Regions from separate parts of the Micromonospora sp. DT201 genome, predicted to be linked through region 1. Evidence: riboswitches for the same ligand, from Rfam matches in the RefSeq annotation. Region 1 holds a riboswitch; the other holds the start of a gene.
The links. Region 1 has a riboswitch for thiamine pyrophosphate ahead of ACLQ28_RS32380 (ECF transporter S component). Riboswitches for the same ligand answer to the same signal wherever they lie in the genome.
Positions count from the first base shown of each region.

Region 2: it holds a riboswitch for thiamine pyrophosphate, as region 1 does, so the genes downstream of both, thiE (thiamine phosphate synthase) here and ACLQ28_RS32380 (ECF transporter S component) in region 1, are expected to answer to the same signal.

Region 1 is NZ_JBNCKP010000033.1:35,169-42,539, reverse strand. Features, by position in the region: gene ACLQ28_RS32400 (DUF6328 family protein) at 1-158, opposite strand, end outside; gene ACLQ28_RS32395 (sugar isomerase domain-containing protein) at 309-1,058, opposite strand; gene ACLQ28_RS32390 (aminoglycoside N(3)-acetyltransferase) at 1,055-1,861, opposite strand; gene ACLQ28_RS32385 (alpha/beta fold hydrolase) at 1,891-2,739, opposite strand; TPP riboswitch at 2,848-2,952, shown strand; gene ACLQ28_RS32380 (ECF transporter S component) at 3,028-3,621, shown strand; gene ACLQ28_RS32375 (ABC transporter ATP-binding protein) at 3,752-5,188, shown strand; gene ACLQ28_RS32370 (energy-coupling factor transporter transmembrane component T family protein) at 5,185-5,985, shown strand; gene ACLQ28_RS32365 (hypothetical protein) at 6,203-6,586, opposite strand; gene ACLQ28_RS32360 (MTH1187 family thiamine-binding protein) at 6,874-7,170, shown strand; gene gndA (NADP-dependent phosphogluconate dehydrogenase) at 7,273-7,371, shown strand, end outside.
Region 2 is NZ_JBNCKP010000001.1:136,404-143,774, reverse strand. Features, by position in the region: gene thiD (bifunctional hydroxymethylpyrimidine kinase/phosphomethylpyrimidine kinase) at 1-751, opposite strand, end outside; gene ACLQ28_RS00760 (thiamine phosphate synthase) at 748-1,491, opposite strand; gene ACLQ28_RS00755 (thiazole synthase) at 1,488-2,267, opposite strand; gene thiS (sulfur carrier protein ThiS) at 2,264-2,464, opposite strand; gene thiO (glycine oxidase ThiO) at 2,455-3,612, opposite strand; gene thiE (thiamine phosphate synthase) at 3,609-4,235, opposite strand; TPP riboswitch at 4,230-4,339, opposite strand; gene ACLQ28_RS00735 (ThuA domain-containing protein) at 4,654-7,371, shown strand, end outside.

The DNA of each region.
Region 1 (7,371 bases):
TCCCGCTGAAACTCGCTGGTCCGAGTGAAACCGTTACTGAACGGCAGGGTGAGCAGGAAGGCGAAGAGAATCTGCACGCCGGTCTGTGCGACCCGCAACTCCTGCAACAGGTCAGCGAAGTTGCGCTGCCAACGCTGCTTCTCGGTCTCCTTGGACACGCGCTACCTCCGGTGCGACGCTACTGCCGGCGGTCCCGGCCGCCGGCAGCAACGCAATTGCCCCACCCGGCCGAGCGCGAAACTGGTTCACGACATCTGCCGTTCATCTCCGAGACGCAAGTCGGCCACCGGGAGCAGCGCGTCGCGGCGTCAGGAGCCGCGTCGGATCCGACCCGCGTACCGGGCCTCCAGCGCCGTGTTGTGGGCATCACCGTCCGGGATGTTCGCCGACAGGTAGACCGGCGGACGCTCCCCCGCCGCCAGCAACCGCGCCACCACCTCCACGGTGATCTGCTGAGCCAGCAGCGCAGCGGTGATCGAAGAAACCGCGCCGACCGCGCCACCGCCGGGAAGCGGCAGCGTCGCGTCACCGTACGGAGCACCGTTGTCGAGCACCACGTCGGCGAGGTCGCCCAGCTTGCGCCCGGACGGGTGGCGGGAGGTCATTTGGCCGGAGTGCTGTGCGGAGGTGATCGCCACCAGAGCGTGGCCGCGTTCCTTGACCAGCGTGGCGAACTCCACCATCGCGCCGTTGACCCCGGAGTTCGAGGCGAGCACGAAGACGTCGGCGGGCCGCACCGGGGCCAGCTCGTAGAGGCGGTGCGCAACCGCCGGGTCCCGTTCCAGCAGCGGACCGAGCCGCTCGGCCGGGTCGCCGCCGAGCAACACCAGGTCACGCAGCGCGATCCGGTTGGTCGGCACCAGACCGCCCGCCCGGCCGGCGATCTCCATCGCGAGGGCCTCCGAATGGCCGGTGCCGAACGCGTGCACCACGCCGTCGGCGCGCACCGCCTCGGCGATCAGGTCGGCGGCCCGCCCCACCGCCTCCCGCTGACTGGCGGCCACCCGGCCGATCGTCTCGGTCACCACGGCCAAGTAGTCCTCGGCACTCACCGTCATGCGTCCTCCGTCGTCCGATTACGGGCCAGCCAGCGCACCGCGAAGTCGACAGCCGCCCGCTGACGCATCAACCTGCCGGTCCCGGTGCCGACCGGTCCGATGCGAACCGCCCCGGTGACCTCCAGGTCCTTGCCCAACGCGTCGAAGTCGTTCGCGTCGAGCCGTACGTCCTGCCACCACACCCACTCGCGACCACCGTCGTCGGTCCGCACTGCGGCGCCCACCTGCTCGCGGGGCGAACCCGGGCAGCGATATTCGGCCAGGTGCAGTGAGGTGCTCACGGAGTGGTCCACGCCCAGCAGCAACACGTCGGCGTCCAGGTCGTAGAGCCGGGCCAGCGGCGAACCCTCGCCGAGCATGTCGCCCAGGGTGTGCCCGGTGACCACCTGCTCGGCGGCCGGCCCGAGTGCGGCGAACGACACGTGCGGATGCGTACTGCGCATGGCACCGGGCCAGCCGCGAACGGTCTCGGCGAGCAAACCCATGAACCGGCTCGGCGTGACCGCCGGGTCGAAGCCCGGCATCTCGGCGCGGATCAGCGGCCACCAGCCCGCCGGCACCGGCGGGTTACGCCAACCCGCGGGGTCGCTGTTGTCCGGCGTGTGGGTGGGCACCACGATCGTGCCGTCCGGGCCGAGCGCGTCGCGCAGGGCGAGCACCACCGCCTGCGGCCCGCCGCAGACGAATCCCAACGGACGTAGCGCGGCGTGCACCAGCAGCGTCGCGCCGGGTCGTACGCCCAGCACGCGCAACTGCGCGGCGATCGAGCGCCGAGTGCCCAGCCCGCTCGCGTCCGTCGTCACGATGGCCCTCCCTCGCTGAGCCGCACGGCTCAGGCCGTTCCGCCGGCTCGGGCCGTTCCGCCGGCTCGGGCGAGGATCGCCTCGGCGAGTGGGCCTGGTGCCGTGTCCGGGATCCAGTGACTCACCCCGGGCAGCTGCACAAAGCGGAATTCCCCGGTGACGTTCGCCGCGCACGCCTCGGCTGCGGTCCGGCCGATGGCGACGTCCCGGTCACTCCAGACGTACGTGGTGGGCACCGCGACCGGGCCGACGCCGGCCAGGTCGGCGCGGGACATCGCCCGGTACCAGTTCAACGCGGCGGTGAGCGCCCCGGGCTCGCGCATCGGGTCGGCGTAGCGGTCCACCCGGGGCGCGTCGCCCACCCCGCCCAGCATCTTGCGCAGCGCGGTCGCGTGCCACGCCAGCAGCACCTTCTCCGCCTTGTCCGGCTTGCGGAACAGCGCAATGTACGACGAGCGGGCCTTCTGCTGGCTGTCGGTGGCCAGGGCCTGCGCCATGGCCGCCGGATGTGGCACGGACACCGCGGTCAACGTGCGGACCCGATCCGGGTGCCCGGCGGAGACCGCCCACGCCACGATCGCGCCCCAGTCGTGGCCGACCAGGTGGACGGCGTCCAGCCCGAGTGCGTCGAGCACCGCCACCACGTCAGCGACGAGCTCGGGGATCCGGTAGTCGGCCACCCCCGTGGGTCGGGCACCGGGTGAGTAGCCGCGCTGGTCCAGCGCATACGTGCGCAGCCCGGCCGCATGCAGTGTCGGCACCACGTCGTCCCATTCGGCGCTGTGCTGCGGGAAACCGTGCAGCAGCAGAGCGGGTACGCCGTCCGGCGGACCGCCGGCGGTTACCTCGAACGTGAGACCTCGCGCGTCAACCCGCATGATCGGAAGCGTACCCAGCCGACGGCGGGTCGGTCGCTCCCCGCAGGTCAGGCCGATGCCCTGCTGGGCCGGCGGCCCAGGTCGGTGTTAGCGTCAGCGAGACAACTTCACATCCGACAGGGGAGCGCACAGCGCTGAGAGTGCGGGCACGCCCGCAGACCCTCGAACCTGATCTGGGTAATGCCAGCGCAGGGAGTTCGGTCGACCTCCAGCCGCGCCGCCGTCCGGTGCCACCGGGCGCGCGGCGTGCGTCTTCTCCTGGTTCGCAGTCAGAACTGGGAGCAACACATGAAATCCACCACCGACACCAGCCGCTGGCGGACCATCGACATCGTGGTCGCCTCGGTGATCGCGGTCGCCTTCGGCGTCATCTTCTGGGCGTGGGGCCTGGTCTGGAGCGCCACCGAGGGTGCGTTCGCCTTCTTCCCGCCGGCGCAGACGCTGCTCTACGGCGTCTGGCTGATGCCGGCCGTGATCGGCGGTCTGGTCATCCGCAAGCCCGGCGCCGCGCTCTACTGCGAGACGGTGGCCGCGGTTCTCTCGGCACTGTTGGGCAGCCAGTGGGCCGGCACGGTCATCCCGCAGGGCATCGTGCAGGGCATCGGCGCCGAGTTGGCGTTCGCCGCCTTCAGGTACCGGTCGTTCCGCCTGCCGACCGCAATGCTGGCCGGCGCGCTGACCGGTCTCAGCGCCGCACTCTTCGACTTCTTCGTCTGGAACGTCGACTACGCGCTGACCGACTACCGCATCCCGTACGCGCTGCTCACCATCGTCAGCTCCACCGTGATCGCCGGCGCTGGCGGCTGGCTGCTGACCAAGGCCCTGGCCAACACGGGCGCCCTGGACCGTTTCCCAGTAGCCCAGGACCGCGCACTCATCTGACCCCGGGTCGATCGCGTCGATCATGAGGTTGGCGGGCGGATGGATCTTCAGAACCATCGTCAACCTCATGATCAACCGGGCAGGGTGGAGGCGGCGGCCGGGGCGGGAGAGGGAGAGGGGGTGGGGTTTGGTGGGCGGGGTACTGCTGCGGGGGTTTGGGTGGCGGCACGCTGGGCGGCGCGCCTGGGCTGTGCGGGGGGTTGATCTGCGGGTTGAGGCCGGGGAGCGGGTTCTGCTGCTCGGGCCTTCTGGTGCCGGTAAGAGCACCTTGCTCGCCGCGCTGGCCGGGCTGCTGCCCGAGGACTCCGGCGAGCAGGAGGGCACCGTCGAGATCGACGGGCTCGACCCGCGCAAGGGGCGGGAACGGGTCGGCATCGTCTTCCAGGATCCGGAAACCCAACTGGTGATGGCGCGCTGCGGCGACGACGTCGCATTCGGGCTGGAAAACCGAGGGGTACCAACCGACGAGATCTGGCCCCGCGTGGACGAGGCGCTGCACCGGGTCGGCTTCCCGTACCCCCGCGACCGCAACACCGCCGCGCTCTCCGGCGGCGAACAGCAACGCCTCGCGCTGGCCGGAGTGCTGGCCCTGCGCCCCGAGTTGCTGCTGCTCGACGAACCAACCGCCAACCTCGATCCGGCCGGGGCCGACCTGATCCGACAGGCAGTGTCCGGCGCGCTGGACGCCGACACCACGCTGATCCTGGTCGAACACCGGATCGCCGAGGCACTGCCGCTCGTCGACCGGGTGGTCGTCCTGGAACCCGGCGGCGGGGTCCGCGCCGACGGCACCCCCGAGGCGGTCTTCGCCGCGCACGGTGCCACCCTGGCCGCCGAGGGGGTCTGGGTGCCCGGTCACCCCATCGCGCCCCGACCGGCCACCGCCGCGCCCGGGGGCCTCCTGCTCACCGCCGACCGGCTCGGCCTGCCGCCCCGGCTGGGCTCCACCGACCTGGCGGTACGCGCCGGCGAAGCACTCGCCGTACGCGGGCCCAACGGCGCCGGCAAGTCCACCCTGGCGTTGCTGCTCGGCGGTTTACTCCGGCCGGGCACCGGGCGGGTCACCGCATCCGCCGAACTGGCCGACGCGGACCACCGCACTCCCCCGCACCGCTGGCGGGCGCCCGCGCTGGCCCGACGGATCGGGTCGGTGTTCCAGGATCCGGAGCACCAGTTCGTCACCAGCACCGTCTTCGACGAACTGGCGCTGGGCCCACGCCGGACCGGTCAACCCGAGGCAGCCGTCAAGGAGACCGTGTCCGGGCTGCTGGAACGGCTGCGACTGGCCCGGCTCGCCGCCGCCAACCCGTACACCCTCTCTGGTGGGGAGGCGCGGCGGCTGAGCGTGGCGACCGCCCTGGCCACCGCGCCCCGCCTGCTGATCTGCGACGAACCCACCTTCGGCCAGGACCGGCGGACCTGGCAGGAGTTGGTCGATCTCTTCGCCGACCTGCGTGACGCCGGGCATGGCGTGGTCGCGGTCACCCACGACGCGGACTTCGTCGCCGCGCTCGCCGACCGCACCGTCACCCTCCAACGGGCCCCGACCAGCGACGGCAAAGAATGATCAACATCGAGCCGGTCGCGGCACCCGGTGCGCCGTTGGCCCGCCGCAACCCGGTGGCGAAGGTCGCCGCCGCGCTGGTCTTCTCGTTCACCCTGCTGGCCACCCTGGACCCGGTGGCCCCGGCGATCGCCATCGCGATCGAACTCGCCGTGCTGCCGCTGTTCGGCATCGGCTACCGGGTGCTGGCCCGGCGGGCCCTGCCACTGCTGCTCAGCGCCGCCGGCATCGTGGTCACCCTGGTGCTCTTCGCAGCCGACCGGTCCGGCCGGGTCCTCCTGGACGCTGGACCGATGCTGGTGAGCACCGGCGTGCTGCTCACCGCGCTCGGCCTCGTGCTGCGGGTCTTCGCAGTGGCCCTGCCCGGTGTGATCGTCTTTGCGACCACCGACCCCACCGACCTGGCCGACTCGTTGATCCAGAACGCGAAGGCGCCGGCCCGCTTCGCAATCGGGGCGTTGGCCGCGTTCCGGCTGGTGCCGCTGCTCGGCCAGGAGTGGCAAATGATCAGCATGGCTCGGCGCGCGCGGGGCGTCGACGCGGGACGCAACCCGGTGGCGAAGCTGCGACTGTTCGCCTCCACCGCGTTCGCGCTGCTGGTCGGGGCTATCCGCCGGGGCACCCGCCTCGCCGTGGCGATGGACGCGCGCGGCTTCGACGCCGGCACGCCCCGGACAGTCGCCCGCCGCCAACGCTTCACCCGGGCCGACGCTCTCCTCATCGCCGGGGCGGTCGTGCTGGCCGGCGCCGCCCTCACGACAAGCGTCCTCCTAGGCGCCTTCCGTCCCTTGATCAGCTAACCCGCGCGGCCGTGAACCCTGGCCCCGGCCCTCCGCCCGGCGCGGTGGGCGTCCGGGCGTGATCGACTCCATGTCGCCGACATTGCGGTATCCGCGAGGCGGGATGCCGCCACATCGGCGACGTGGAGTCGATCATGTCGCAGGTCCGGACAATCGGACATCGGCGTCGGGAACTGCACGATCGACGGGGCGGGCAGGGCTGGGTGGGCTGGGTGGCTCAGCTGCGGCGGAAGGCGTAGCGGCGCGGTTGACCCGCTCGCTGGCTCTTGCCGCCGCCGGAGCGGCCTCCCCCGGCCTGCGGCGGTCCGGCCTTCGGTGCCGCCGGCCGACCGACGGTCAACGACGGGTCGACCACCGAGGGCACGTCCAGCGTTGTCGGCACGTTGACCACCGGGGGCACGACCAGCGCGTCGTCCGCCGAGGGCACGTCGACCACCACCGGTATGTCACTCGTCAGTCCGTCGAGCGGCAGGATCGACTCGACCGGTAGATCCGGTAGATCCGGCCCCACCGTCAATGCGGGGAGCGGGCCACGCTCGGCCGCCGGGTGGGTGCCGAGCGGGGTCTTGCGGGACTTCTTCGGGTTACGCCTGGCTGGCATCCGGGCCTCCTTCTGCCGACCGTCACGGCCGGTCCCGCGCTCCGGCGGTCGGTCGGATCGGCTGGTGACCGCCGCAGCGCGACGGTCGACGGGAAAGGAACTGCTCACCGGGGTCGGGCATGGCCAGCACCGCCGAACTGCGGTGGGGATGCGGGACGCCCGAGAGCGCACGGACCGCGACGCGGGGCGGCGGGCCGGCTCGGAGAAAGGGCGTCAGTTGCGCATGCCAGCACACTATCGGCTGGGCGTACGTCGGCGCAGCCGATTTTCCTGGCACCATCGGCGGCATGCTGATCGCGTTCTCGATAACCCCGCTCGGTGTCGGTGAGTCCGTCGGTGACCTGGTCGCCGAGGCGGTACGAGTGGTCCGCGACTCCGGCCTGCCCAACCGCACCGATGCCATGTTCACCACCATTGAGGGCGAGTGGGACGAGGTGATGGCGGTCGTCAAGCGGGCCGTCGACGTCGTGTCCGCGCAGGCGCCCCGGGTGAGCGTGGTGCTCAAGGCCGACGTCCGACCGGGGGTGACCGACGCACTCACCGCGAAGGTGGCGCACATCGAGGATCGACTGGCCCAAGGCTGAGCGCCACCGGCCGGTGACCGACTGTCGACGACACGCCCGTACCGCCGCGTACCGCGATACGGTCGCAGCACGGCAGCACGACGGCGAGAGGTGGCGGCACGAATGGCTGAGCAGGCGACGGCGCAGATCGGTGTCACCGGGTTGGCGGTGATGGGCCGCAACCTGGCCCGCAACCTGGCCCGCAACGGCTTCACAGTGGCG
Region 2 (7,371 bases), on a different contig from region 1:
GTCCCGCGCCCAGCTCCCAACCCCGCGCGCCGGTCAGCGCGCGGAGCACGTACTCCTTGGCGGCCCCCACCGCCGCCGGCACCGGATCGCCCAACGCGAGCCGCACCGCGATCGCCGCCGAGAACGAACAACCGGTGCCGTGGGTGTGCCGGGTGGCCACCCGGGGTGCGCGCAGCGCAGTGGTGACGCCGCCGCCGTGCAACACGTCGACCGCCTCGCCCCCGCCAAGGTCACCGCCTGTGACCACCACGTATTCCGAGCCGCCGGCCACCAGCGCCTCGGCGGCCACGACCATCCCGGCCACGTCGTCCACCGGGCGCCCGGTGATGGCCGCGGCCTCCGCGCAGTTCGGTGTCGCCACCTTGGCGTACGGCAGCAGCCTCTCCACCGCGCCCACCACGCCGAGCCGGTGACCACTCGTGGCGACCAGCACCGGGTCGACGACGAGCTGAGGCAACCGGCCGTCCCTTGCGGCCTCGGCCACCACGTCGGCGACCGCCGGGGTGCCGAGCATCCCCGTCTTGACCGCGCAGACGGTGAAGTCGCTGAGCACGCTGTCCAGCTGCTCGGTGACCGTGCGCGGAGGCAGTGGCAGCACGGCGTCGACACCCTGGGTGTTCTGCGCGGTGACCGCCGTGAGGACGCTGGTGCCGTACGCGCCCAGCGCAGCGAAGACCTTGAGGTCGGCCTGGATTCCTGCGCCGCCGCCGGAGTCGGAGCCGGCGATTGTCAGCAGTGTTCGCGGGGTCATTTTCCCTCGCCTGTGGTTGCGGTTGGGGGCTGCGGCCGACCGTGCCCACTCCGGGCGGTCAGGCTTGATCCCTGCGTGGGCACGGTCGGCCGCAGCCCCGCTCGTGGAGACCTGAGTGCCTCCGCGCCAGCTTTAGAGAGCTCAGGGGTGACCGCCTCGGCATAAGCGCTGGTCAGGGTGGCTGCTGTTTCGGTGGGGTCTTGGGCTCGCATTAGTGCGCCTAGTACTGCTACTCCGGTGGCTCCTGCTTGGACGCAGGCGGTTACCTGTTGTGGGGTTTCCACTCCGCCGAGGGCCAGCAGAGGTACCGGGCTGATGCGGACCAGGCTGCTCAGCCCCGCAATCTCCAGGGGTGGGCCGTAGCCGGGTTTCGTTTGGGTTGCGTAGACCGGGGAGACGGTGGCGTAGTGCTCGGTGGTCAGTCGGTCGAGTTCGGTGTGGTGGTGGCAGGAGCGGCCGACCAGCCGGTGGGTCGGCGGCGGGTACGGGCCGGCGGCCGGCAGGTGAACGGCGTCGCCGTCGAGCGGGTCGGGGCCGGCCACGATGAGGGTTCCGTCGACCTCGGCGAGGATCGCGCGCAGGTCGGCGGCGATGGCGGCGCGCTCGGTGCGGGGCAGGTCCTTCTCCCGCAGCACCACCCAGCGCACTCCCCCGGCCACGGCCCCCGCCACAACCCGGTCGAGCCCTCGCTGTGCGACGAGCCGATCGGTCAACACGACGACACCGGACGGCGGGGTCACAGGTCGGGTCTTCCCTCGTCGGGGGTGGAGGGTAGGGCATGAAAACGGCGGGCGATCCGGCCGGCGCTGGCCGCCAGGTTGCCGGCCTCGACCGCGTACCGCATCGCCGTGGCCATCGCCACCGGGTCGGCGGCGCGGGTGACCGCGCTGGCCAGCAGCACCGCGTCGCAGCCCAGCTCCATGGCCAGGGCCGCGTCGGAGGCGGTGCCGATGCCCGCGTCGAGGATCACCGGCACGTCGACACCCTGACAAATGAGCCGGATGTGGTGGGGGTTGCCGATTCCGAGCCCGGAGCCGATCGGGGAGCCGGCCGGCATCACCGCGGCGCAACCCACGTCGGCGAGTCGGCGGGCGAGCACCGGGTCGTCGCTGGTGTACGGCAGGACGGTGAAGCCATCGGCGACCAACTCCTCGGCGGCGCGGAGCAACTCCACCCCGTCGGGCAGCAGCGTCCGCTCGTCGCCGATCACCTCCAGCTTGATCCAATCGGTGTCGAACGCGTCCCGGGCCAGCCGGGCCACCTTCACCGCCTCGGTCGCGGTGTGGCAGCCGGCGGTGTTCGGCAGCAGCCGAACCCCGCACCGATCCAGCAGCTCCAGCAGCCCACCGGTGGAACCCGGTGCGGTGCCCACCCGACGCAACGCCAGGGTGACCAGCTCGGTGCCGGACGCCCGGATCGCCTGCTCCAGCACGTGCAGGTTCGCGGCACCACCGGTGCCGAGGATCAGCCGCGAGGTGAACGTCTCCCCACCCAGCTCGAATGGCACGCCGCTCACCCGCCCTGCGCCGCGGTGAGCACCTCGACCCGGTCACCGTCGCGCAGCGCCGTGGTCGCCCAGCCGGCCCGGGGCACCACCTCGCCGTTGACCGCGACCGCGACCCCACGCTGCTGAGGCACGATGTCGCGGACCAGCTCCGCCACAGATGCGCCGCCGGGGACACTGCGCCCGGCCCCGTTCACCGTCAACTCCACAGGTCCCCCTCCAACGTCGATTCAGGTCCGCCGCCGACCGCCGCGCCGACGAACCGGTCAGCACGAAAGGGCGCGAGCAGCGGGTCGGGTACGCCGGTGAGCACCAGGTCGGCGATCAGGTCGGCGGTGATCGGGGTGAGCACGATGCCGTGTCGGTGGTGCCCGGTGGCGGCCAGGACGTCCGGCCGGCCGGGCAGCGTCCCGAGGATCGGTGCGTTGTCCGGGGTGCCCGGGCGCAGCCCGGCGACCGCCTCGACCAGGTCGTACTCGGCCAGCTCGGGCAGCAGGTCGACGCCGGCGCGGAGCAGGCGTTGCACCGCTCCGGCGGTGACCGTGGTGTCCGACCGTTCCTCGACCGTCGCACCGAGCACGACCTCGCCGTCGGCTCGGGGCACCAGGTAGACGGGTTCGCCGTCGGCGTACCCCCGGATCACGTGCCGGAAGCCCGGCGCGACGCCATCGGGCGCGCGGAGCCGGAGGATCTGGCCTTTCACCGGCCGCACGGGCAGACCGGTGAGTGCGGCGGCCCCGCAGCCGGCGGCGACCACGGTGATCCGTGCATCCACGTCGGACAGGAGCCGAACTGTCTGCGGCACCAGCACCGCGCCGGCCCGCTGCGCTGCCGTGCGCAGCGCCGGCAGCACCAACCGGGGGTCGACCTGGTGGTCGGTGGGCGCGAGCGCGCCGCCTCGCACCCGAGGGGCGAGCGCCGGCTCGCGGTCGCGCAGCTCGGTGGGGCGCAGCAGGGTCACGGGCAGGCCCAAACCCTGCTGGTACGCCCAGAGTCGGCGTGCCTCAGCCAGGTCGTCGCCGGTCAGCCCGACCAGCAGGGTGCCCTCGGTCCGGTAGCCGATGTCGGCGCCGGTCGCCTCGGTCAGCTCGGCGGCGAACGTCGGCCAGCGGGCGGCGGACGCCAGCAGCAGTTCGGTCAGCTGCCGTTCACCGAAGTACGCCTCGGCGACGGGTGCGAGCATGCCGGCGGCCACCGCCGACGCCCCCGAGCCGGGTGCCGGATCGTGCACCACCACGCGCAGCCCTCGGGCGGCGCAGCGCCAGGCGATTGCCAGCCCGATCGGCCCCGCCCCCACCACCGCAACGTCCGGCCGGACCCAGTCGCTCGATGGCGCTGACTCCGACCGGCCGGTCAGCACGTCAGGGCCTCGATCAGCTCGGCGGTCGCCCGTGCCGGATCGGCGGCGCCGGACACCGCACCGACCACCGCCACCCCGTACGCCCCGGCGGCCCGCAGCGCAGGCACCCGGGCGGCGGTCACTCCCCCGATCGCGATGACCGGCACGTCGACGGCGTCGACGACAGCGCGTACCCCGGCGGGCCCGATGGGGTCCGGCAGGCCGGACTTCGTGCTGGTGGGGTGGCATGGCCCGACGCCCAGGTAGCTGGCTCCCGCCGTGACGGCCTCGGTCGCGGTTTCCGGCGCGCGGGCGGTGGCTCCGAGCACCCCGGTCGGGCCGAGCACCCGGCGGGCGGCGGCGACCGGCAGGTCGTCCGCGCCGACGTGCCCACCGTCGGCACCCACCGCGAGCGCCACGTGCAACCTGTCGTTGACCAGGCAGGTCGCCTGGTACGGCGCGCAGAGCGCCAGCACCCGTCGGGCCAGGTCGTACGCCTCGCGGTCGGTAGCGGAGTCCTCGACCCGGACCTGCACCACCAGGTCGGCGCGGGCCGCCGTGAGGGCGGCCCGGACCACGGTGAGTGGGTCCTGCCCGGGTCGGGTGTCGGTGATCAGATGCAGTCGTCCTAGGGACGGCACGGCAACGCTCCTCCCTGCGCCGGCATTACCCGGATCAGGTTCAACGGTCGGGGGCTGTCAGCCCCCCTCTCAGCCCGGTACACCGGGCTCCCGTGGGTTACTTGCGTGTCACCGTACGACAGATCCGCCGGTCTGCCAAGGCGAGGCAGCGGCGGCGGACGGTGAGCCGGACCACGTCCCCCAACGAGCGAAATCGATGGGCGGTTGATCCAGTCCTGTTCGGAATGTCGCCCGCTGTTGCAGAACCGTTACCCGCCGGCATCTTGCCGGACATCGAGCGAGCCGAATTAATTTGTTCAGCGATTCGACAAAATGTCGGAGGGGCCACCCTGGCACGGTGTAACCGCCGACTCCATCCCGGGACGGCCTTCGGCGTGCCGACTCCCGCGAGCTCTGTCACTACGACACAGGAGGCGGCGTGTCCCGTTCTCGTCGTGCCCGCGTACCCATCACCGCGACCTTCATCTCCCTAGCTCTCGCCTCGACGACGCTGTTCGGTACGCCCGCACAGGCGGCACCGACGGCGACACAGGTCCCCCCGCGAGAGGCACCAGCCGCAGCCCCGGTCACCCAGGTGGCGCCGAAGGTAGCGAAGGCAGCCGCCGATCCCTACTCCGTCCTGGTCTTCTCCAAGACCGCCGGCTTCCGGCACGACTCCATCCCCACCGGCATCGCCGCCATCCAACAACTCGGTGCCGCCAACGGATTCACCGTGGACAGTTCCGAGGACGGCGCCGCATTCAGCGACGCCAACCTCGCGAAGTACAAGGCGGTGATCTGGCTTTCCACCACCGGTGACGTGCTCAACGCCGACCAACAGGCGGCATTCGAGCGCTACGTGAAGGCCGGCGGCGGCTACGTCGGCATCCACGCCGCCTCGGACACCGAGTACAGCTGGGCCTGGTACGGCGACCTGGTCGGCGCGTACTTCGCCAACCACCCGGCCAACCAGCAGGCCACGGTCAAGGTGGAGGACCACGCCCACCCGTCCACCGCCACGCTGCCGGACCGCTGGTCCCGGTTCGACGAGTGGTACAACTTCCAGACCAATCCGCGGCCCGACGTGCACGTGTTGGCCAGCCTGGACGAGAAGAGCTACACCCCGGGCGCCGGCGCGATGGGTGCCGACCACCCGACCGCCTGGTGCCAGGACTTCGACGGTGGTCGGTCCTGGTACACCGGCGGCGGACACACCCGGGAGTCGTACGCGGAGCCCGAGTTCCTCTCCCACCTGCTCGGCGGCATCCAGACCGCGGCAGGTGTGGTCGACGCCGACTGCGGCGCCTCGAAGACCTCGAACTTCGAGAAGGTCTCCCTGGACAGCAACACCAGCAACCCGATGGAGTTGGACATCGCTCCCGACGGGCGGGTCTTCTACGTCGAGCGCGACGGTCGCGTGCAGATCGTGAAGCCGGACACCGGCAGCACCGTCACCGCCGTCGACCTGGACGTCTTCACCGGCAACGAGGACGGCCTGATCGGCATCCGGCTCGACCCGGACTTCGCCACCAACAAGTGGGTGTATCTGTACTACGCCCCGAACGACGGCGTCACCCGCAACCTGCTGTCCCGGTTCACAGTGACCGGTGACACGATCGACCTGGCCAGCGAGAAGCAGGTGCTGCGGGTCGACACCCAGCGCAACACCTGCTGCCACGCCGGTGGCAGCATGACCTTCGACAGCGCCGGCAACCTCTACCTGGCCACCGGTGACAACACCAACCCGTTCGAGTCGAACTCGTACTCGCCGCTCGACGAGCGGCCGGGTCGCCAGGACTTCGACTCGCAGCGCACCTCGGCCAACACCAACGACCTGCGCGGCAAGGTGATCCGGATCCACCCGGAGGACGACGGGACGTACACCGTCCCGGCGGGCAACCTCTTCGCGCCGGGCACCGAGAAGACCCGTCCCGAGATCTACGCGATGGGCTTCCGCAACCCGTTCCGGATCGGCACCGACCCGAAGACCGACACGCTGTACGTCGGGGACTACGGGCCGGACGCCAACGCGAACAACCCGGACCGCGGCCCCCGCGGTCTGGTCGAGTGGAACATCGTGACCCCCGGCAACTACGGCTGGCCGTACTGCACGGGGACGAACGAGGCGTACAACGACTACACGTTCCCGTCCGGTCCGAGTGGGGCGAAGTTCGACTGCGCGGCACCGGTGAACAACTCGCCCAACAACACCGGTCTGACCAACCTCCCGCCGGTCGTCCCTGCGACAGTCGACTACGGGTACGCCGGTGACGCGCGTTACCCGGAGATCGGCGGCGGTGGTGCCCCGATGGGCGGTCCGGTCTACCGGTACGACGCCGACCTGAACTCCACCCGGAAGTGGCCGGCGTACTACGACGGCAAGGCGCTGCTCGGCGAGTGGAACCAGAACAAGATGTACACGATGCAGGTGACCGCCGACGGCAAGTCGCTTGTGGACATCAACCAGTTGCTCACCGGGATGAGCATGGTCCGGCCGATGGACTTCGAGTTCGGCCCGGACGGCGCGCTGTACCTGATCGAGTGGGGCAGCGGCTTCGGCGGCAACAACGACAACTCGGGCGTCTACCGGATCGACTACATCGCCGGTGACCGCGCGCCGATCGCGGCGGCGTCCGCCACCCCGACCTCGGGTGCGGCGCCCTTGACTGTCACCTTCTCCAGCGCCGGGTCCCGGGATCCGGACGGTGGCACGCTCACCTACGCCTGGACGTTCGGCGACGGGCAGACCTCCACCGAGGCCAACCCGACGCACACCTACGCCACGGCGGGCAACTACACCGCCCAGCTCACGGTCACCAACCCGAAGGGCCGTACCGCGGTGGCCAACGTGCCGATCACCGTGGGCAACACCGCGCCGACGGTGACCATCGAGTTCCCGCCGGACGGTGGCTTCTTCAACTGGGGTGACCAGGTCCGCTACACCATCAAGGTGACCGACCCGGAGGACGGGCAGGTCGACTGCGACAAGGTGCAGCTGCAGGTGCTGCTCGGTCACGACGAGCACGCCCACCCGTTGGAGCAGCACACCGGCTGCACCGGCACCGTCCAGACGTCGCTCGCCTCCGGGCACGGCGCCGAGGCGAACGTCTTCGCGGTCTTCGAGGCCACCTACACCGACGAGGGCGGTGCCGGCGGT